DNA from 2 places in the Kocuria sp. TGY1127_2 genome. Region 2 is predicted to be linked to the other one. Evidence: predicted binding sites of a transcription regulator. Region 2 holds the regulator's gene; the other holds the start of a gene.
What was found. The regulator LexA, encoded in region 2, represses DNA repair genes until DNA is damaged. The targets are predictions, from matches to a motif close to TCGAACANNTGTTCGA.
Positions count from the first base shown of each region.

Region 1 (11,736 bases), 630 kb from region 2:
GCATCGATGCTGAGCTCCGGGGCGTACCTTTCGAGAGCTTCGAGGTGACCCGTAGCCCCAAGACCCGCGGTTTCCTTCTCTTCGAGGCCCAAATTCATAGATACGCAGATCTTCGCGGAAGTCTCGCACAGGGCTTTTCGGCTCTCGCGCAGTAGCAGGTGCGGAATCACAGAAGTAAACCAGGATCCCGGACCCAAAATCACCCAGTCGGCATCCATGATGGCTCTAACCGATTCTTCGCAGACTCGTGCGTCGAGAGGCTCCAAGCTCAAATTCTCCACGCGTTCGGCCTTCGCAAGCTTGGCCTGCCCGACCAGTCGCTCACGGACCCCGTCGCCAGTAATGGCGTCCCCCGAGATCACGAGTGGATCCAATGCCATCGGCAATACACGCCCCCGCGCTTCGAGGAGACGTGAGGCCCACTCCAAACCGGCTACCGGGTCCCCCAACAGTTGCCACAGGCTGACGAGCAGAAGGTTGCCCATCGCGTGCCCATCGATCTCTCGTGGGGCGTCGGGCAGTGCCGAGAATCTATGTTGGATCGCTTCTCGCCACAGATGGCCCCATTCCGAATCATCACAGAGAGCCGACAACGCCATACGCAGGTCGCCCGGTGGCAAGACGTTAAATTGTTCCCTCAGCCGGCCCGAGGAGCCTCCGTCATCGGCCACTGTCACGACGGCAGTGATGTGCGGAGTGACGAGGCGCAGAGCGCTCAAGGAAGCGTACAGACCGTGCCCACCGCCCAGGGCAACTACCTTGGGTGAATGCCGAGAGCCGGGGATTCTCCGGTCCGGACGGTGACGAGAACGTGTCATTGCGGGCTCCTATTCGCGACCCAAATCGCGGTGTTGGACGTTGACTGTCACGTTATCCAGTGTTCCGAGTCGGCGCGCAATTTCTTCACTGACAGCCACTGAACGGTGCTTGCCGCCCGTGCAACCGATCGCGATGGTCGCATAATGCTTATTCTCGGTGCGATACCCATCGATTACGGGTGTCAGGGAGTCAACGTACAGGTCCACGAATTTTTTCGCTCCGTCATGGCCCAGAACGAATTTGCGCACCGGTTCGTCTTGTCCCGTGTGCGGTCTCAAATCGGGTATCCAATGGGGGTTAGGGATGAAACGGACATCAGCGACGAAATTCGCGTCCGCGGGAACACCGTATTTGAAACCGAAACTCATGACCGTGATATTGACGACCGACGGACCTTCCATCGAATACGTCTGCGAGATCACGTGGGAGAGCTCGTGGACGTTGTAGCCCGTTGTATCCAACACGACATCCGCACGCTTCTTCAGATCCGAGAGCAAGTCACGTTCGGCCTGGATACCCTCCAGGATGCGCCCGTTTCCTTGCAGGGGGTGCGGACGGCGTTGCGCCTCGTACCGGGCGATAATGGCCGCGTCCGAAGCGTCCAGGAACAGCATGGTGAATTCCACCGGCGCATTCTGCAGCACGTCCAGAGCTTCTTTGAAATCCGCGAACAGAGCCTTGCCACGAATGTCGATGATGACGGCCAACTTGGGCATCGACTGCGGAGCACGAGCAACGAGATCCACGAGTGGTCCCAGCAAGTTCGGCGGAATATTGTCCACAACGTACCAACCCGCGTCTTCGAGGGTGTGAGCCGCCGTTGAACGACCAGCGCCAGAGATACCGGTAATGACCAGCATTTCCGTCTGCTCAGGCTTCTCAGGCGTCAAGTCCTCAGGATTGAACGATGGATTCTCTTGGGTCACTGGAGAGCTCCCGGAGTCGCGACGAATCAAAAATGCCCGCCCAAGGGTGCGCTCGACCGCGCACCCCAGCGAAGCGTGGTACAAGTCCAGACTACCCGGATGTCTCGCTGCTTTCCCCGGATTCCTCGGAATCTGTGGACAAGTGGGCTCGTATTTTCTCGGCGAGCTGGGGGCCGATCCCTTTGGCGCGCGTCAGGTCCTCGGCCGTGGCCTCCCGTATCGCCTTGAGCGACCCGAATTCCGCAATCAGAGCTTCTCGTTTTGCCTTGCCCAGGCCTTCGACGCCGTCCAGGGCGGAGACAAGCATGGCTTTGCCGCGCTTGGTTCGGTGGAACGTGATGGCGAAACGGTGGGCCTCATCGCGAAGTCTTTGCAGCAAGAACAACCCATGAGAAGACCTCGGCAGGATCACCGGGAATTCGTCCTCCGGAACCCAAATCTCTTCGAGTCTTTTAGCTAGCCCTACGACGTAGACATCGGTGATCCCAAGATCATCGAGGGCTTGCTGGGCCGCGGCCACCTGCGGCGGTCCACCGTCGACAACCACCAGATTGGGCGGGTAGGCAAACTTCGCCGGCTCTTTTTCGGTCCCACTATCCACCTCGCCCGAAGCCTGGGGCGAATGCTGACGTGCTTCCTGATCCGCAAGGTGCCGCTTGAAGCGTCGCGATATGACGTCGTACATCGAGGCCGTATCGTCTCGTGCCGCATCTCCGCGAATCGAGAATTTTCTGTAATCCGATTTGCGGGGAAGGCCGTCTTCGAAAACCACCATCGAAGCCACGACATTGGTGCCCTGGACGTGCGAGATGTCGTAGCACTCGATGCGCATGAGCGGATCGGGCAGGTCGAGTGCTTCCTGCAACTCCTGCAACGACGCGCTGCGTGTGGTGAGGTCTCCGGCCCGCCGAGATTTGTGCAAGGTCAGTGCTTGCTTCGCATTGTCCGCCACGGTCCCCATCAACTGGACACGCTCTCCACGCTGGGGCACCGAGATGGTTACTTTGCTTCCTCTGAGGCCGGACAACCACTCCTGAAGTTGCTCGGCGTTTTCCGGCATGACCGGGACGAGGACGTTCCGGGGAATTTCGTTGAGATTGAGTTCCGCGTCATCCGGCGCGCTCGCCATGGTCACGGCCGACTCTCCGTAGACCTGTTGCAGCAGCTGTTCAACCATTTCGGGAGCCGACAGGTCTTCGACTCGTTCCACGATCCACCCGCGCTGACCTCGGATTCGGCCACCGCGTACGTGGAAAACCTGAGCGGCGGCTTCGAGCTCATCCTCGTGGAACGCAAACAGATCAGCGTCCACGGAATCGGAGAGCACGACGGCGTTTCGTTCGAAAGCCTTGCGAAGAGCTTCGATGTCGTCCCGCAATTTCGCAGCGTGCTCAAACTCCATGTTCTCCGCGGATTTCTGCATGTCGGTGGCGAGTTTCTTGATGTACTTCTCGGAATCCCCCGCCATGAATTTGCACAACTGATCGGCCAAATCCTTGTGGTCCTCTTCGCTGATGCGACCGACGCAAGGGGCCGAACACTTATCAATGTAACCCAGCAAGCAGGGCCTGTCCGCAAGCTCGGCGCGTTTGAAAACGGCCCTGGTACAGGTTCGAACGGGAAATACCCGCAACAAAGAGTCCAGGGTTTCTCGGATTGCCCAGGCCTGTGAAAACGGGCCGAAGTAACGTGTGCCCTTTTTCTTGGCCCCGCGCATAACTTGGGCGCGCGGAAAACGATCCCCCATGGAGACGGCAAGGTAAGGATAGGATTTGTCGTCCCGGTACATGATGTTGAATCGCGGCGTGTACTGCTTGATCCATGTGTATTCCAGCTGGAGCGATTCCATTTCGGAGCCGACAACAGTCCACTCGACGCTCGCTCCGGTATGCACCATGGCATAGGTCTTGGGCGGGAGCTGTTGAGGACGTTGGAAATAAGAGTTCAGGCGGTTTCGTAGATTTTTGGCCTTGCCGACGTAAATCACACGTCCGAACTCGTCCCGGAAGCGATACACACCCGGCTGGGTGGGGATCTCGCCCGAGGCAGGCCTATAGCTTGCCGGGTTTGCCATCTACTCTGTTTCCTCCTTCTCCTGCACTCAGTCGGTGGTTCCCGCATCCTTCTCGAGCGACGGCGACGTGTTGTACTCGTCCTTGCGGGATTGGCCGGAGAGCTGGGCGATATGGTCCATGATGATGTCCGTGGTTTCGCGTCGTTGCTTGCCCGTCTGCTGATCTCCGAGCTTGTCGAAGTACAAGGGCTTTCCCACGCGAACGGTGAATCGGACCGGACGGATCATCCGAGACCCCGAGGGCTGCAGCTTGTCCGTGCCGATGAGCCCCACCGGGACCACGGGGGCTCCGGTTTTGTGGGCAAGCCAAGCCACCCCGATCCGACCGCGGTACAGAAACCCGTCCCTGGAGCGCGTTCCCTCGGGATAGATTCCGAAAACCTGCCCCTGGTCCAAACGCTCCAAACCTTTTTCCAGTGCTTTGAGTCGCCCCGTCTGGTCCGACCGGTTCACCGGAATGATGTCGATCAATTCGAACAGTGCCTTCATGGCTTTTCCCCTGATACCAGGCGAATTGACGTATTCTGCCTTGGCCAGAAAGGCCACTCTGCGCGGCATCAATGCAGATATGATCACGCTGTCCAAAAACGCTTTGTGGTTCGAGGCCACAATCACCGGACCGGATTTCGGAAAATCCTCTAGCCCTGTCACTCGGGCCCTGAACCCGATCTTCATTAAGCCGGTGACGGTGGTTTGCGCCAAGTGGTACAGCTTCACGGATTGCTCCCCTCACAAAGAATCGTCGAGATTACTGTACCCGTTTCCCCGACGATGCACGGTCGCCGAAATGATGTACCGATGCGAGCTGGTTCACTATGCGTTGGCCAGCGATTCGAGGCCGGTTTCTTGGGCAATGGCCGCCCGTAATTGCGCGGCGTCGTCCACGACGGTCACGGCACCCGCGCCGGCTAGTTCATCTTCGGAGGCGAAGCCCCAAGAAACGCCGATACACGGAATCCCGTGGGTCGTTGCCCCAGCGACGTCGTACTCCCGGTCTCCGATCATGACCGCTCGTTCCGGGTCTGCCCCGCCGTACTCGGGGTTCTGCCCAACACGCTGGTCGAGAAGGCGAAAGGCACGGTCGATGACCCCGGCTTTGTCGGCAGGAAGATGCATCGTGGCTGGTTGGAGTTCGTCGCGGGACCCCGAGACCACGTCGAAGTACTGAGCGATGTCAAAATCGTCCAACAACTTCTCGGTGGTCGGAAGGGGCTTTTGCGTCGCAAGGCCAATCGCCGCAGGGAGCTGGGACAAATCTTGAAGCAACTCCAGCATTCCGGGATACAGCTTCGATGAGGCCCGAGCTCGCTCCAGGTAGCCTCCTCGATAGGTCGCCAGGATTTCCCGGTGATATTTTCCCGGAATGTCCGTGTACCTGTTCAACGACTGGTCAGTCGATGGCCCCACGAATTTGCGAAGGATCTCCGGGGTGGGCCGTTCGAAACCGTGAGCAGCGATCGCATCGGATAGACCTTCCGTGATTGCACCCGCCGGATCGAGCAGTGTTCCGTCCAAGTCGAAGAGGACGGTGGCAGTCGCACGCGTACTCATCGCTCACCCAGAATTTCGGCCAGGAAGTAGCCCGTGTGGCTGCTTTCGATACCGGCCACTTGCTCAGGGGTTCCTTCCGCAACGACCTGGCCCCCACCGGATCCTCCCTCGGGACCCATATCCACGATCCAATCTGCAGACTTGATGACATCCAAATTGTGTTCGATCGTCAGCACCGTATTGCCCTTCTCGACCAACCCCTGGAGAACATGAAGCAGCTTGCTGATGTCCTCGAAGTGCAGGCCAGTAGTCGGTTCGTCGAGCACGTAGATCGTGCGCCCGTTTGAACGCTTCTGAAGTTCCGAGGCCAATTTGACGCGCTGCGCTTCGCCACCGGAGAGCGTCGGTGCAGGCTGTCCGAGCCGGATGTACCCAAGCCCCACGTCGACGAGAGTATTCAAGTGACGGGCGATAGGAGTGAAGGCCGAGAAGAATTCGGCGGCTTCTTCGACGGGCATGTCCAGAACGTCAGCGATGGTCTTGCCCTTGTATCGGATCTCCAAGGTTTCCCGGTTGTAGCGGGCGCCATGGCAAACTTCGCACGGCACGAAGACATCCGGGAGGAAGTTCATCTCGATCTTGAGCGTCCCGTCGCCATGGCAGGCCTCGCAACGACCTCCTTTGACATTGAACGAGAAGCGCCCGGGAAGGTAACCCCTAACTTTCGCTTCATTCGTCTCGGCGAACAGCTTTCGGATGTGATCGAACACGCCGGTGTACGTTGCGGCGTTGGAACGCGGCATTCGACCGATAGGGCTCTGGTCCACGTGAACGATTTTGTCCAGATGCTCCAGCCCCTCGACACGCTGGTGTCGGCCCGGAACCTGCTTCGCTCCGTTGAGTTGGTTGGCCAGGGATGTATAGAGGATGTCGTTGACCAGGGTTGATTTTCCCGAACCGGAGACTCCGGTAATGGCTGTGAACACCCCCAGCGGAAATGACACGTCGATCCCCCGGAGGTTGTTCTCCTTGGCTCCGACGACCTTGACCATACGTTTCTTGTCGATTTTCCTGCGTTTGGCTGGCAACAATATTTCACGACGTCGGTCGAGGTATGCACCGGTCAATGACCGTTGATTCGTCAGCAACTCCTCGTAAGGGCCCGAGTGGACGATCTCACCACCGTGCTCCCCGGCCCCGGGGCCAACGTCGACGACCCAGTCGGCCTCCTTGATCGTGTCCTCGTCATGTTCAACGACGATCAGGGTGTTGCCGAGGTCTCTCAATTTGGTCAGGGTTTCGATCAGACGTCGGTTGTCCCGCTGGTGCAGACCGATAGAGGGTTCGTCGAGCACGTACAGCACTCCTACCAGCCCTGAACCTATTTGCGTCGCCAGACGTATGCGCTGGGCCTCACCGCCCGACAGGGTGGCAGCTGCACGCTCGAGATTCAGGTAGTCAAGCCCCACGTCCAAGAGGAATTGAAGACGCGCATGAATCTCCTTGAGCACCTGGTCGGCGATCTTCGACTCGCGTTCGGTCAGCTCGAGTCCCTGCATGAACCTTTGTGCGTCGGTCATGGACATGGACGTGACCTCGGAAATCGAGGCCCCACCGACCGTGACGGCCAGCATCGTCGGGTTGAGCCGTGCCCCATTGCAGGCTGGGCAGGCGACCTGCCGCATGTACTGCTCATAGCGGTCCTTGGCCCAGTCGGACTCAGTTTCTTCATGCTTGCGCTTGATGTAGGCGTACACGCCTTCAAAGCCGGACGTATAGCGGCGTTCGCGACCGAACCTGTTCCGGTATGAGACCTCGACCTTGAAGTCCTTGCCGTCCAGGATGGCGTTCCGCGCCTTCTTGGAGAGATCTTTCCAGGGCGTGTTGAGGTCGAAACCGACTTCCTTGCCCAAACCCGCAAGCAACCGAAGCCAGTACTCCGTGGTGGATTTTCCTTGGGACCAAGGGGCGATAGCGCCCTCGCCCAAGCTCTTCTCCGGGTCGGGTATGACCAGCCCCTCATCGACTTCCAGGCGTGACCCGATGCCGTCGCACTCAGAACACGCGCCGAATGGACTGTTGAATGAGAAGGCCCTGGGCTCGATCTCCGTGGTCTCGATCGGATGTTCGTTGGGGCAGGCCAGATTCTCGCTGAAAGTTCTTTGGCTGTCCTCAGATTCGTCGTCGACGAAGTCCACGACAACGCGGCCGTCCGCGAGACCGAGGGCGGTCTCGATCGAATCCGTGAGCCGTTGGTGGATCGATTCCTTGATGACCAAGCGATCCACCACCACGGAGATCGTGTGCTTGTACTGCTTTTTGAGTTTGGGGGCCTCGGAGAGCTGAACCTGCTCGCCGTCGATGATGGCTCGCGAATAACCCTGTTGGGTCAAGGAAGCGAAGAGATCGGCGAACTCGCCCTTGCGCGAGCGAACCATCGGCGCAAGAACCTGCAAACGAGTCCGCTCGGGATAGGCCATCAGCTGGTCGACGATCGCCTGGGGGGTCTGCTTCTCGATGGGCTCACCGCAGATCGGGCAATGCGGGTGCCCGATCCGAGCCCACAGGAGACGCATGTAGTCGTAGATCTCGGTGATCGTTCCGACCGTGGACCGCGGATTCTTGGACGTCGATTTCTGATCGATGGACACTGCCGGCGACAGGCCCTCGATGAAGTCCACGTCAGGCTTGTCGACCTGCCCCAAAAACATTCGCGCATAGGCTGAGAGAGACTCCACGTACCGACGTTGCCCTTCGGCGAAGATGGTGTCGAAAGCCAGCGACGATTTGCCCGAGCCCGAAAGTCCGGTGAAGACGATCATTGCGTTACGCGGGATATCCAGATCCACATTCTTGAGGTTGTTCTCCCGGGCGCCCTTCACGAGGATACGGGTGAGGTCTTGTGGGGTACCGGGTTCGTGTCCCTGAATGTGCTGAGTGGTCATGAACTGCCTGTCTGCGTGGTTGCTAATGATCGGGAGTCCGCATCCGAACGCGGGCCCATCCATTCGAAGATTTATTCTAACGAACCTGTGACTTTTCGGGGTTGGAATCGGCCCAGGGTGAACGTCACCCTCGCGCGGGTTGCGCGCGAGAGCCGGATACGACCTACACTCGAGAGCATGATGGCAATCGCTACCGAAAAGATCGATCTGAGTGACGTCACCATCCGTTATATCAGCGTCTCCGAGATGGACAACAAGGTCTATCTGGTGACCTGCAAGCAAACGGGTACTCAGCTCCTGATCGATGCGGCGGATGATCCCGACGCAATATCACGGCTCGTGGCCGCCGGCGCCCACGACGTCGACGCCCAATGTGCCTGCTGCGGAAACGTGCAGTTGATCGTCACGACCCACTCGCACTGGGACCACGTCCGGGCCCTGCCCGAGATCAAATCTCGGTCCGAGGCGCTGACCGCATGTGGAGCCGAGGACGAGTCCGATATCAACGTACCGATGGACATTACGTTCGAAGACGGCGACACCGCCGATCTGGAGGGGTTCTCGTTGGATGTGATCGGACTGTCAGGGCACACACCCGGCTCCATAGCATTGGCTTACACGCCGGAAGAAGGTCCCACGTACATCTTCACCGGTGACTCCTTGTTCCCTGGCGGCGTCGGAAAGACGGGTTCCCCCGAAGCGTTCGAATCACTCCTCCACGACGTCACGACCAAGATTTTCGACGTCTACGATGACGCGACCGTGATCCTGCCCGGTCACGGCGATTCGACCACGCTGGGAGCCGAACGGCCTCACCTGCAGGAATGGGCCGAACGCGGCTGGTAGTACAACCTATCCATAAGTGAGACCCCCGTTCCGGGCAAGGAGTGGACTTCTCGGATCGGGGGTCTGTTGCGTGTGGAGTCCTCGGGTCAGAAGAGCCCCTGCATGCTCCCGGCGTCGTCGAATCCGATACGTTCCGCCGCGGGGTGGCGCGAAAGTCCCGGCATAGTCCTCATGGTTCCGCAGATGGCGTAGGCGTAACCCGCCCCTGCGGCAAGGCGAACTTCCCGAACCGGGAGCCTCCAGCCGCTAGGGGCGCCCTTGAGCCCCGGATCGGAAGAAATGGACAGGTGCGTCTTGGCGATAACGACCGGAAGATTGCCGAAGCCCAGTCTTTCGTACCGGTCGAGCTGTTGTGCCGCGGCCGCGCTCAGATCCACGCCGTCGGCACCATAGATATTCGTGGCCACTTTCTCGATCTTGTGAAGGATGGGGTCGTTCACGTCGTAGGTGAATTGAAGTTCTCCCGGCTCCTCGCAAGCCCGAGCGACGGAGTCAGCAAGTTCCGTCGCCCCGGCTCCGCCCAAGGCCACGCCCCGATGAATGGCGGCCTCTGCGCCGGCTTCTTGGGCGATCTCACGGATGACCTGATGTTCGGAATCGTGATCCGTGGGGAAAGCGTTGATGGCCACCACGGGCGAGACCCCGAAGGATCGCACAATCTCCAGGTGCTTGCGAAGATTCGGGGCTCCGGCAAGGACGTCCTCCGGGCTCTCCTCCAGCATCTCTGCCGGCAGCGGTCGGCCGGGAGCGATGTTGTAACGGCCGGAATGGGACTTGAGCGACCTCACGGTGACCACCAGCACCGCGGCATCGGGTCGAAGGCCACTGGTGCGGCATTTGACGTTGAAGAATCGTTCAGCTCCCATGTCAGCGCCGAAGCCGGCTTCGGTGATGACGTAATCCGAATGTTCCAGGCCCACGTAATCCGCCACAATCGATGAGTTCCCCGTCGCGATGTTCCCGAACGGGCCCGCATGGATCAGGGCCGGACTGTGCTCCAGTGTCTGCATGAGGTTCGGTTTGATCGCGTCGGCCAGGATCACGGCCATCGCACCATCCGCCTTGAGGTCTCGAGCGGTAACGGGTGCGCCATCGTGGTTGAAACCGACGACGATTCGCGCCAGGCGGTCCTGAAGGTCGTCGAATCCCTTGGCCAATGACAGGATCACCATTACTTCGCTGGCGGAGGTGATGTCGAATCCCGTTTGCCGGGTCACTCCATCCGCCCGTTCCCCGAGCCCAATGACGACGTTGCGCAGCGCCCGGTCATTGACGTCGAGGACGCGACGCCACGTGATGGTTCGTTCGTCGATGTGAAGTTCGTTGCCAAAGTGCAAGTGATTGTCCAGGATGGCCGCGAGCATGTTGTGGGCCGCGGTCACCGCGTGGAAATCCCCGGTCAGGTGAAGATTGAGTTTCTCCATCGGAACGATTTGGGAATATCCACCGCCGGCAGCGCCGCCTTTGATTCCGAAGGTCGGGCCCATCGACGGCTGACGGAGGGTAAGCATCGCATTTCGGCCGGTGGCGGACATCCCCTGGGCCAGCGAAACGCTAGTGGCGGTTTTTCCCTCACCGAGCGGCGTCGGGGTAACCGCCGTCACGACCACGTATTTGCCCCGCCGCCTTGCGTCAGGCGTGGAATCGAGCTCGATTTTGGCAACGTGCCTGCCATAGGGTTCGAGTCGGCTCTCAGGGATTCCCGCGCGTGCGGCAACGTCCGCGATGGGTTCAAGTGTGGCGGCCTGGGCGATCTCGAGGTCGGTGGGAAAGGCTTCGCTCATGCGTGACTCCTGGTTTCGTGGATGACCGTAATCATTATCCCGCGGCAGAACCAGAACTGACGAAGTTCTCCACACCGCATGTCTCCGCGGCCGTAGCCCTCTGTGGGGCCCGTTATCATGGGGAGCAATGAAACTTCTCGAAGCCCTGGACCCTCGATTCGCTGAATCGGACCATCACTATTTCCGAGGGGACTACGCCTCGAATCCCCTGAGTCATGAAGAGATCTACGAAGGCTTCTCCACGTGGATTGCGTCGCGGGACATGGAGCTTTACACGGCTCAGGACGAGGCAGTTCTCGAGATTGCCGGAGGAGCGAATGTCATCCTGGCGACTCCGACGGGATCCGGCAAATCGACGGTCGCGGTTGCCGCCCACTTTGCCGGTCTGGCGCAGGGGCAGCGTTCCTATTACACCGCGCCGATCAAGGCGCTGGTTTCTGAGAAGTTCTTTGATCTGTGCGCGATCTTCGGCGCGGAAAACGTCGGCATGATCACCGGCGACTCTTCCGTCAATGCGCAGGCCCCGATCGTGTGCTGCACGGCCGAGATACTGGCCAATGTGGTGCTGCGCGAAAGCGACGGAGCCGACGTGACACAGGTGATCATGGACGAGTTCCACTTCTATTCCGACCCACAACGCGGGTGGGCTTGGCAAGTCCCTCTCCTTGAGCTCCCTCAGGCCCAGTTCCTCCTGATGAGCGCGACCCTTGGGGACGTCTCCCGATTCGAGCGCGAGCTCACGGACCTGACAGGCCGCGAAACCGCATATGTTACCAGCTCGGAGAGGCCGATTCCTCTCCATTACTACTATTCCGAAGAACCGGTCCATGAGGCGATCGAGGAATTGGTCG
Region 1 is NZ_AP022834.1:1,392,332-1,404,067, reverse strand. Features, by position in the region: gene yvcK (uridine diphosphate-N-acetylglucosamine-binding protein YvcK) at 1-818, opposite strand, end outside; gene rapZ (RNase adapter RapZ) at 828-1,745, opposite strand; gene uvrC (excinuclease ABC subunit UvrC) at 1,837-3,819, opposite strand; gene sake_RS06360 (1-acyl-sn-glycerol-3-phosphate acyltransferase) at 3,847-4,494, opposite strand; gene sake_RS06355 (HAD hydrolase-like protein) at 4,633-5,370, opposite strand; gene uvrA (excinuclease ABC subunit UvrA) at 5,367-8,255, opposite strand; gene sake_RS06345 (MBL fold metallo-hydrolase) at 8,433-9,101, shown strand; gene sake_RS06340 (formate--tetrahydrofolate ligase) at 9,188-10,885, opposite strand; gene sake_RS06335 (RNA helicase) at 11,013-11,736, shown strand, end outside.
Region 1: uvrA (excinuclease ABC subunit UvrA) is a predicted target of LexA. The motif match lies at 8,319-8,334, and genes of this name have one in related genera.

Region 2 (11,736 bases):
TTCTCTCTGAACTCCGAAGGGGCATCTGCCTCGGGTCATCCTGATCAGTCCAGTTCGGGACTCGCGGAAGAGGTCGTGCGTCTGCGCTCCTGGGCGGAGACAAGCGATACCGGCGACCGGGATGAGCTGTTGCCGGGTGTGAGCGACAAGGCCTGGCGCCACGTCTCGGTGACCGCATCGGAATGCTTGGGGAGAAAATGCCCGCTCGTCGAGGAATGCTTTTCCGAGCTTGCCCGGCAAAAAGCGGGAGAAGCTGACGTCGTCATCACCAATCACGCTCTCCTGGCCATTAACGCATTCGAGGGAATAGGCGTTCTTCCCGAGCACGACACGGTGATCGTCGATGAGGCACACGAGCTCGTGGACCGAGTGACCGGCGCGGTGACGGGGGCAATTTCGCCCGTCATGGTTCGGTCGGCCGCCCGGGCGATCAGGAAAAACACGAGTGCCGCCCATGAGCCGCTCAACTCTGCCGCCGAGGCCCTGGACGCAGCATGCACCGGTAAGCCTGCCGAACTCATGGCTCACGGCCTGACGCCGGACCTGCAACGAGCCATGGAACTCGTGCGAGATGCCAGCCGTGCCGCATTGTCAGACACCAAGCCGGATGGCAAGGACTCGGACGCCGGGCGACAAATGGCCCGAGCCCGATTGACCGAAGTTCTCGAGTTGGCGGAAAGAACGCTAGGCGCAGACGGCAAATACGAGGTCGTCTGGATCAGCCGCGTCGGCGGTTGGGAGCCAGGTCGGGGCTATGTGGCGGCGGCCGATACCGACCCTGCGACGATTAATGTTGCCCCGCTTTCCGTGGCGTCGCGGCTCCGGGAAGGGCTGTTCCAAGACCGAACAGTCATCTTGACCTCGGCGACATTGTCCATCGGTCATTCTTTCGATTCGGTGGCCGGATCGCTCGGGCTCAAGGGCGAGAAAGCGCCCACATGGGAAGGGCTCGACGTAGGTTCGCCGTTCGACTATCCGAAGCAGGGGATGCTCTACCTCGCTTCGGACTTGCCCAAACCGGGTAGGGGCGTTTCCGAAGAGCAATTGGAACGAATCCTCCAACTGGTCGAAGCCTCGTCAGGCGGAGCTTTAGGCCTGTTCTCGTCCAAAAGAGGCGCGGAACAGGCGGCAGAATACGTTCGGAACAATTCGAATCTGACCATTTTGGTGCAGGGGGAGTCTTCCCTCCGAGGTTTGGTCAAGGAGTTCACGGAAGACGCAGACACATGCCTCTTCGGGACCATGAGTCTGTGGCAAGGGGTAGACGTCCCGGGCCAGTCCTGCCGCTTGGTTATGATCGACCGAATCCCCTTCCCGCGCCCGGATGATCCATTGTCCTCCGCACGCACACGCGCGGTGAGCCAATCGGGAGGAAACGGCTTCATGGCGATTTCCGCGTATCATGCGGCAATTCGACTCGCACAGGGTACCGGGCGGCTGATCCGCGCTCACGACGATCGAGGCGTGGTCGCGGTGCTGGATTCCCGGTTGGCGACGGCCCGGTACGGCGGATTCTTGCGCAGCGCGCTTCCACCGCTTTGGACAACCGACAAACTGCCCATCGTCACTGCCGCTCTGAGAAGGCTTTCGGCAGACTAGCCTCCGAGCCCGCTTCGGCTCCGACCCAACCGGGAAAAGCGCTTCAGCCAGCTGGTACGACTGAAGCGCTTTTTTGACGCGACGGTGGTGGCTCAGACGGAACGAAGTACCGAAACAACCTTGCCCATGATGGTTGCGTGATCGCCGAGGATTGGTTCGTACTGACGGTTCTGCGGCAGCAGCCAGGTGTGGCCGTCCCGTTGACGGAATGTCTTGACGGTTGCTTCTTCGTCGAGCAACGCGGCGACGATATCGCCATTCTCCGCATTGTTCTGCTGCCGAACGACAACCCAATCTCCATCGCAAATTGCCGCCTCGACCATGGAGTCGCCTCGGACTTCGAGCATGAACAATTGGCCCTGCCCAACTAATTGCCGGGGGAGCGCGACGACGTCCTCGACATGCTGCTCCGCAGTAATCGGAACACCGGCCGCGATCCTTCCGACCAGGGGAACCTGAGCCGTGGAACCTTCGGCGTCGTTCTCTGGGAACAGCTGGACAACCTTCTGGTCATCGTTGCCGGGGGCCCGCTTGGCCTGGCCGTTCGGGGCGGGGGCGCTGGGGGCCTCCTCACCCAGAGGCATATCGCAGAGGACTTCTATGGCCCGCGGACGTTTGGGGTCCCGGCGTATCAGGCCCAGGCTCTCCAAGCGGGAGAGCTGATGGGTCACGCTGGACAGACTCGATAGGCCGACGATGTCACCGATTTCCCGCATGGACGGAGGGTAACCGTGCGTCGCGATGGATGAGGCAATGGCCTCGAGGATCTTGCGCTGACGCGGGGTAAGCGGCTTGGCCTGTTGAGGAAGCTGGGTGGCCACCGGTTCGTCCTTCCCTGGGGAGCTTAAGTTGTCAGTCGCCCTGTGTGTACTAGGACTACGACCGACGGAGAAAGACGCTGAGCCCTGGCTTTCAGGAAGAGAAAGAAGCGCGTCATCCAGCCGATCGAGCCGACATGTTACCTCTCAGGCTAGGCCAGTGAAGGTGGCAAATCAAACATGTGTTCTATTTTTCTCGACAGTGTTCGAATAGTTTGGTAGAACAGATGTACGAACTCGAACAAATATTCGAGTATCGATCACTCTCGCTCAACATGAAGGAATCATCTGATGCGCACCGTTCTGTCCCTTAAGAACCGCGACACGGAGTGGATCCGCCGACCAGAAGCTACTCCGTCCAAGAACTCGCCGATGACCTTGACGCGCCGCGGTCGTTTTGTGTTCTTCGGTTTGCCGCTCCTCTCGACCGTGATCATTGCAGCAGCGCTTTTGATGATGTTTTTCGCTGCAGGGACGGCCAATGCAGGCACCGAAAGTGCGGGGGTTGTGACGAAGACCGTCACGGTCGGCAGCGGTGACACTTTGTGGGATATTGCTCGGGACGTGGATCCCAGTGGGGACACCCGGGAGGCAATTGCGAAGATCAATGACCTGAACGATCTTTCGAGCGGCCGCGTTACTCCGGGACAGCGTCTTATTGTGCCGGTGATTTCCGAGGGATGATCTGCAGTCCTTAAGATGAGGGGGTGACTGATTCATTGGATGCGTTGAATAGCCTGCCCCTTCGGGATGACCTCAGGGGTCGTTCACCCTATGGGGCCCCCATGCTTGAGGTTCCTTATGCCTTGAACGTCAATGAAAATACGCATCCCGTGCCTGTGGAAGTGGTCGACGCCATTACGGATGGTGTCAGAGAGGTCGCAAAGACCCTCAATCGATACCCGGACCGCGACTTCGTCGAGCTCCGCTCCGAACTCGCCGCGTTTCTGGGCCACGAGTTGCGTACGGAAAATCTGTGGGCTGCCAACGGCTCGAATGAAATTCTTCAGCAAATCCTGCAAGTATTCGGCGGTCCCGGCAGAAGCGTGATGAGCTTCGTGCCGACTTACTCGATGTATCCGCTCTTGGCCTCCGGCACCAATACCGAATTCATCGAGGGTGAGCGCGCTGATGACTTCTCCCTCACCGCCGAGTCTGCCGCGCGGCAAGTCGCAGAAGCTCGGCCAGAGGTCACCATTCTGTGCTCTCCTAACAATCCGACGGGTACCGGCCTCGATCTCGATGTCGTCGAAGCCGTATACGAAGCTGCATCGTCGTTCAACGGCATCGTCGTGGTTGACGAGGCGTATGCGGAGTTCGCTCGTGATCCCCGACGGACCGCTCTGACGCTTTTGCCGGGGCGGCAGCGGCTCATCGTGACACGCACCATGAGCAAGGCGTTCGCCTTTGCCGGTGCCCGACTCGGCTATTTCGCGGCGGATCCGAGCGTAGTGGATGCCGTCATGCTCGTGAGGCTCCCTTATCACCTCTCGGCGATAACGCAGGCAACCGCCCTCGCAGCATTGCGCCATCGTGGGCAACTCCTGGCTAACGTCGAAAACATTAAGACTCAGCGGGACCGGATCGTCGATCACCTGCGGCGTCTGGGACTTGCACCGGCCTCATCCGACTCGAATTTCGTTTTCTTCGGGGGAATCCACGACAGTCACGGCCTGTGGAAGGATCTCCTCGAAGACGGCGTGCTGATCAGGGACGTCGGCATTGCAGGCCATCTGCGAGTCACCGCGGGCACGGAGGAAGAGACCACCGCTTTTCTCGATAGTCTGGACAAACACGTCGAAAAGCATCGCGCCCCCGGGAGCGCCGCGAGCTAGCGCTTTACGAACCGACCACAACAGCGAGGGCCGCGCCCTCTTGACCGCAGGAGAGTCATGACGACCCCATCAACGGCACGCACCGCGAGTCTTGAGCGTGAGACGAGCGAATCCAACGTGTCCGTCACGATCGACCTTGACGGAACGGGTTCATCGCACATCGAGACATCGGTTCCGTTCTACGACCACATGCTGACCGCTTTGTCCAAGCACTCGTTGATCGACATGGACATCCAGTGTTCGGGCGACACGCATATCGATGTCCACCACACCGTCGAGGACACCGCGATCGTCCTGGGAGATGCGCTCAAGAAGGCCCTCGGTGAGAAGCGCGGGATACGTCGTTTCGGCCAGGCGGCCGTCCCCTTGGATGAGGCCCTGGCTCGTGCTGTGGTCGATATTTCCGGCAGGCCCTTCCTCGTGCACACCGGTGAGCCGGCCGGTTTCGAATTCCATTTGATCGGCGGGCACTTTACGGGTTCTATGGTGCGCCATGTGCTGGAGGCCATCGCTTTTCACGCGGGGATCTGTCTCCACATGGAGGTCGTTTCAGGGAGGGATCCGCACCATATCGCTGAAGCCCAGTTCAAAGCATTGGCCCGGGCACTGCGGGAGGCGGTTGAGCCGGATCCACGTGTCGAAGGAATTCCGTCCACCAAGGGAGCTCTGTAGATGGCGTCTTCGGAGAATCCATTGAAGGATCAGGAGCCGGAGAGTTCCGACCGGCCAACGGTAACGGTCCTGGATTATGGTGCCGGCAATGTTCGCTCAGTTGTTCGAGCGCTGGAAGCCGCTGGCGCCGACGTCGTGCTCTCTCGATCCGAGCGTGACGTCCTGGGTGCTGATGGGCTGGTGGTTCCAGGAGTGGGAGCCTTTTCCGCCGTGATGGGCGCCCTGCGCGCTGCGGACGCTCCTCGCATGATCGGCCGCCGTATCGCAGGGTCTCGACCGGTGCTCGGTATCTGTGTCGGTCTGCAGGTTTTCTTCGAGCACGGTGATGAGCACGGAGAGGAGACGGATGGGCTCGGCGAGTGGCCGGGTCTCGTGGAGCGTTTGAAAGCCGACGTCGTGCCGCACATGGGATGGAACCGTGTGCAACCGCCTGCCGAGACCGTCCTTTTCCAAGGAATTGAAAACGAACGTTTTTATTTCGTGCACTCCTATGGCGTTCAGCAATGGGAATTCGACCAGACCATAGAGGTTATGAAGCCTCCGCAGGTCACGTGGTCGCATCACGGCGGACCATTCATCGCGGCGGTCGAAAACGGACCTTTGTCCGCAACTCAATTCCACCCGGAGAAATCTTCCGCCGCGGGTCTTCAATTGCTCAGAAACTGGTTGGGGTCACTGCCGCGTACAAGGCGCCTGGATACCGAGGGCGAGCCCGTCGACCTGGCCAGTAAAGACATCACACCGAGAGGAGAAGAGCCGCGATGAGCCCTATTGTCTCAGGCCTCTTGCTCATGACCTTCGGCGCATTTCTCGCCGGGGGCGCAATTTCACTCCGAAAGCAGAAAATCACGGTCATCGCCCAAATCGTTCTTTGGGTTCTCGCGGTGGTTCTTTTCGCTTACGGTTTTTACGTTACGACTCTTGATTAAGGGGACCGCATGAATCCGAATGATCGCCTGGAGCTCTTGCCCGCGGTCGACGTCGCCAACGGCCAGGCCGTGCGACTCGTCCAAGGGGAGGCCGGATCCGAAACGGGGTACGGCGACCCCGTGGAAGCGGCGCTGGCGTGGCAGGAGGCGGGTGCCGAATGGCTGCACCTGGTGGACCTGGACGCAGCTTTCGGTCGCGGCAACAACTTCGATGTGCTTCAGCGAGTCTCGCAGGCCCTGGACCTTAAAATCGAGATGTCCGGAGGCATCAGGGACGACGAATCACTGGATCGGGCTTTGAAGCTCGAACCAACCCGGATCAACCTGGGCACAGCGGCTTTGGAAAATCCGGAGTGGACCAGGCGCGTGATCGCAGAACACGGTGACCTCATCGCGGTCGGACTAGACGTCCGTGGGACCACCCTTGCGGCCCGCGGTTGGACTCAGGAAGGCGGGGATCTCTGGGAGGTCCTGGACCGGCTCAATGCCGATGGTTGTTCACGTTTTGTGGTCACCGACGTTACCAAGGACGGAACCCTGCAGGGGCCGAACACCGAATTGTTGGCGGAAGTCGCGCAACGGACGGACAAACCCGTCGTCGCTTCGGGCGGGATCTCGTCGCTCGCCGACCTCGAGGCCCTCCGCGCTATGGTTCCCCGCGGTGTCGAAGGGACCATCGTCGGAAAGGCGCTGTACGCCGGGAAGTTCACTCTCGTCGAGGCCCTCGACGTCGCGGGTCGCCCCGAATAGCCATGGCCGACAAAAAAGATCTGCCCGCGCACATTCAGGCCCAATTGGCCAGCGCCGGTCGGGAAACGGACACCGGTGGTCAACCCTGGAAGGGTCGGGACTTGGGGGAGGGGACCTCCCACACCCATCAGTACCCCAGGGATGACGGTAGGACACCGGCAGAACTCGCGGACGCTCTGAAGCGTTTCTCGCGAGGAGAAGCGCCAGAGGAATTCGTGGTAGACGCCATGGCCGGAATTCGGCTCTTTGCACCGGTACTGGCCGAGTTGTCCCAATCACACATCACCGAAACGGGTCTGGTCTCGGACAAGGAATCGGATATGGCGCTCGTGAGCATCCAAGCTCCCGACGGACGCAAGGCCTTGCCGGTATTTTCCAACGTGGATGCTTTGACCTCGTGGCATGAAAAAGCGCGGCCTGTGGCCGCTGATTCCCGAAAAATTGCATTGTCAGCGGTTGAGGACGAAAACCAGATGCTCGTGCTCAATCCAGGAACCGATCTGACCTTCGTGGTTCGCAGACCGGCCATGTGGGCGATAGCCAAGGGGAAACGGTGGCGTCCGGCGTACTCCGATCCGGCTGTGCTCGAAGCTCTTCAGGAGTGCGGTGTTGCGGAACCGAACATTGCCACGGTCAACATGGCGCCCGGAAGAGGAGTTGGCTGCCGCGACGCTGATGGCCACATTTTGCCGGGCGGTGGACCGGGCCCCGAATTGAGCATCGAACTTTCGATTCGACCGGGTCTGGACCAGCAGGAACTCGACGACGTCGTGCAAGGGTTCCAAAACAGGTTTTCTACCCATGAAATTCTGGCGGAGCGAGTCGACTCTGCCGACATCCGCTTGCGTGCGGCGTCAGCTTGAGCTGAGCACCCCGCCAGTTCGCAGATCGGCTGGTCAGAAGACGGGGCCGGTGAATTTTTCGCCCGGCCCCTGGCCCGGCGCGTCTGGAGCGATCGACGCTTCGCGGAATGCAAGTTGCAACGAGCGAAGGCCGTCGCGCAGCGGACCGGCATGCTGCGACCCGATTTCGGGGGCGGCAGCGGTTACCAAACCTGCGAGCGCCGTGATGAGTTTGCGCGCCTCATCGAGGTCCTTGACCTCAGCCGCGTCTTCCTCGGCGGCCAGACCGCACTTGACGGCTGCGGCACTCATCATGTGCACGGCTGAAGTGGTGATGACTTCGACGGCCGCGACATCGGCGATATCGCGCATCTGCTGGCCTATGGCCTCGATGTCCTCAGGTGTGGGTTCAGAACCTGAGGTGTTCTGGGTCGCCGCAGCAGCCTCGTCGAATCTGTACGTTTCCTGCGGGTGCTCACCTGAAGTCGAGTCCTGGGATGAAGGATTGTTGGTCATAACCCAAGCTTCCCACAAGGATGCGAGGACTCGGTCCTGGGTGACGGAGATTGTCGGGAACGCCACTGGGCCCCAGGGTAACCATGGTGTATAGTGTTGAGGAGTTTCAAGCGGAGCATGTCTCCCACCCGCGTCAGTCCAGTGGATTGCCGGGTTGCGCCCCGAAGACTCGGGTGCTCTCGCCAGTGGTGGCGGGTGCTATCTGGATCATTGGGCCATGCCTCCGTTTGAAAGCAACGGGGGCTTTTTTGTTGCCGTTGCATGCACGAACAACCTATGGGGAAACCCGCTAACTACAGGAGTGCCACATTAGCGATCCACGTATCAATGACCGTATCCGCGTCCCGGAAGTCCGCCTGGTAGGCCCAAGCGGTGAACAGGTTGGGATTGTCCGCGTAGAAGACGCCCTGCGTCTGGCGCGCGAATCGGATCTTGATCTGGTCGAGGTAGCACCGTCCGCCAAGCCGCCGGTATGCAAGCTCATGGACTTCGGCAAGTACAAGTACGAAGCCGCGGTCAAAGCGCGCGAGTCTCGTCGGAACCAGACGAACACGGTGCTCAAAGAGATCCGTTTCCGTCTGAAGATCGATGACCACGACTACGAAACCAAGGTGGGGCACGCCAAGCGTTTCCTGGCCGCAGGTGACAAAGTCAAGGCCATGATTCAGTTCCGCGGTCGCGAGCAGCAGCGCCCCGAAATGGGCGTCCGGCTTCTCGAGCGCATGGCTGACGATCTGGCAGAGGTAGGGGCCGTCGAGTCCAACCCCCGCCAGGACGGCCGCAATATGGTCATGGTTATCGGACCATTGCGTAACAAGGCTGAGGCACGTGCCCAGGCACGCCGCGATCAGAAGAACCAGCAGGGCGGTGGCCGCAAGACGCGTGAGCGCGTGGACACCAGCAATGCGGAGCCGGTGACCAACAGCATGGCAGATGCCATGCCTGCCGAGCTCAAAGATCAAGCCAAGGGGCAGGAAAGCGAGACTTCGGCCACACCGAAGCCCAGTTCCTCCGCAGAGTAAACAAGGGCTCAGCCGTTTCGGTTGACCCTGCGGCACGTCGGATTTGCTTCCGCGTGGCAGGATCCCCGCCAGCAGTGGCCTGAACGGTCACTGCAAGTCCAACCCGTCACGCTCCACGGAGCGTGGAGGGAGAAGAACGTTAGGAGAACGGCTGATATGCCGAAGCAGAAGACTCACTCTGGTGCCAAGAAGCGCTTCAAGCTGACAGGTTCGGGCAAGGTCAAGCGCCAGCAGGCCAACCGCCGCCACTACCTGGAGCACAAGTCCTCCCGTCTGACTCGTCGCCTCGCGAGCGATCAGATCGTCACGGGCGGTCAGGCCAAGGTCATTAAGAAGATGCTGACCAAGTAGTCACTTCGCCCCGAGCGGCTCAGGCCGTCTCACTAGAATTCTGGGCCCCTTCGCCGCGGCCCACCGAACAGTTAGGAGTACACACGTGGCACGTGTGAAGCGGGCGGTAAACGCCCATAAGAAGCGTCGTACAACTCTGGACCGTGCGTCCGGCTACCGTGGGCAGCGTTCGCGCCTGTACCGCAAGGCCAAAGAGCAGGTTACGCACTCGCTCGTCTACAGCTACGACCACCGTCGCAAGAAGAAGGGCGACTTCCGCCGTTTGTGGATCCAGCGCATCAACGCGGCTGCTCGCGCCGAGGGTTTGACCTACAACCGTTTCATTCAGGGCCTCAAGGCCGCTGAAGTCGAGGTCGACCGTCGTATGCTCGCTGAGCTGGCCGTCAACGAGCCGACCGCTTTCAAGGCCCTCATCGACATCGCCAAGAACAACCTTCCCGAGGACACCTCCGCAGCCAAGGCCGCCTAAGGCCGCGCGGAGCCTTCCCGGGCACCGAACGACGCCGCCGCACCCTCTCCCACCGTGGAGTCGGCGCGGCGGCGTCGTCGTTTTTGCATGCCCGGTTCCGACCGCGGTGTGGGTCCGTCGGCTTCGGGTAGCCTGGCACAGTGGATATTTTCGAGACGCTCTCACGCGAGCGCACCCTGATCAACCCGGCCGCCGATCGTGTCAAAGACATCGCTGCTCTGGCTCGCCCGCGGACCCGGGCCAAAAGAGAGCTGTTCATGGTCGAAGGGCCTCAGGGAGTCCGTGAGGCCCTGGCCGCTCATCGGGACCATCCCGTGCTCGATGCCATCTACGTCACCGAGGCGGCCCTGGAGAAGCATCCCGGTTTGGGGGATGCGATCGCGGCGGCCGAGGGGAGCTCGGCTCCCTCGGCCGGCGGCAAACGCCGCAAGGTTTTCATACGGCTAGTAACCGATGAGGTTCTCGCTGCGATGTCCGATGCCTTGACTCCTCAGGGCGTGATCGCTGTGGCGCACGTTGAGCCCAGCCTCGGCAACAGTCCGTGGGCTGTCGGTCATGATCCCGGGCTGATCGCTGCAATGGTGCGTGTACAGGATCCGGGTAACGTCGGCACGCTGATCCGTGCCTCCGATGCAGCCGGCGCGGACGCCGCGATCACGACCAAGGGCAGCGTCGACGTTCTGAATCCGAAGACGGTCCGCTCCACAGCCGGTTCGATGTTTCACCTGCCTGTCATGGTCGGCATGGAGATCCACGAGCTCGTCGGCAAGGCACGCAAGAGCGGCATGATGGTTTTGGCCGCTGATGGCTATGGCGACCACAGTTTGGATGACCTGTCCGACGCAGCTGCCCAAGCTCGGGTGGAGAAACGAAAGGACTCCCCGGCCGATGGCATCGATCTCCGACGGCCCACACTGTGGCTCTTCGGCAATGAAGCGCAAGGCCTGACGGATGAGGAAAAGAACCTGGCCGACGCCCGAGTCGCCGTTCCTGTCTACGGACGCGCCGAATCCCTGAACGTTGGGACAGCGGCGACAGTTTGCCTCTATTCGAGCGCACGAGCCAGGCGACCGTAGGTTCTTCGTGCCCGAGGGCACCCTTTCCCACGACGAAGTCCAACATCCGGGAGGCACCACATGGCTGACAACGGCGGAAACAAAGCGATATTTGCGGCGCTAGGCGCCAACTTCGGTATAGCGATCCTGAAGTTCGGGGCGTACTTGCTGACCAAGTCCTCGTCCATGCTCGCGGAATCGATCCATTCCCTGGCGGACACCGGAAACCAGATCTTGCTCCTCATCGGTGGGAAAGCTTCCAGGAAAAAGGCCGACAAAGAGCATCCCTTCGGCCACGGACAGAATCGTTACATCTATGCTTTTCTGGTCTCGATCGTCATGTTCAGCCTCGGCGGGCTCTTCTCGTTGTACGAGGCTTGGGAGAAATGGCACGAACCCCACGCCATCGAATCGTGGGCGTGGGTCCCGATCGTGGTTCTCGTGGGCTCGATTCTGCTTGAAGGCCGCTCGTTCCTCGTCGCAAACAAACAGGCTCAGCAGAACCGCGGACGTCGTAGTTGGCTGGGCTACCTGCGCGCTGCCAAGTCCCCGGAGCTGCCCGTCGTGATGCTCGAGGACTCGGCCGCCGTAACCGGCCTTGTCCTGGCCCTGGTGGGGGTGGTGATGACGGTCGTTACCGGCGACGGTCGCTGGGATGCGGCAGGTTCGGGGGCGATCGGAGTTCTCTTGGTCGTCGTTGCAGTGTTCCTCGCTGTGGAGATCAAATCCCTGCTGGTCGGGGAGTCCGCCAACCCGGAATCGGAACGCAAAATCCGGGAGGCTATCACCCAGCAGGCCGATACCGATCTGATCCACCTCAAAACGATGCACCTCGGCCCGGAGGAGATTCTGGTGGCCGCCAAAATCGCCGTTGCTGG
Region 2 is NZ_AP022834.1:2,018,971-2,030,706, reverse strand. Features, by position in the region: gene sake_RS09085 (ATP-dependent DNA helicase) at 1-1,599, shown strand, start outside; gene lexA (transcriptional repressor LexA) at 1,692-2,420, opposite strand; gene sake_RS09075 (LysM peptidoglycan-binding domain-containing protein) at 2,709-3,101, shown strand; gene sake_RS09070 (histidinol-phosphate transaminase) at 3,125-4,252, shown strand; gene hisB (imidazoleglycerol-phosphate dehydratase HisB) at 4,310-4,924, shown strand; gene hisH (imidazole glycerol phosphate synthase subunit HisH) at 4,925-5,689, shown strand; gene sake_RS09055 (hypothetical protein) at 5,686-5,853, shown strand; gene priA (bifunctional 1-(5-phosphoribosyl)-5-((5-phosphoribosylamino)methylideneamino)imidazole-4-carboxamide isomerase/phosphoribosylanthranilate isomerase PriA) at 5,863-6,603, shown strand; gene sake_RS09045 (SseB family protein) at 6,606-7,466, shown strand; gene sake_RS09040 (DUF1844 domain-containing protein) at 7,500-7,961, opposite strand; gene infC (translation initiation factor IF-3) at 8,270-8,983, shown strand; gene rpmI (50S ribosomal protein L35) at 9,140-9,334, shown strand; gene rplT (50S ribosomal protein L20) at 9,420-9,803, shown strand; gene sake_RS09020 (RNA methyltransferase) at 9,944-10,879, shown strand; gene sake_RS09015 (cation diffusion facilitator family transporter) at 10,940-11,736, shown strand, end outside.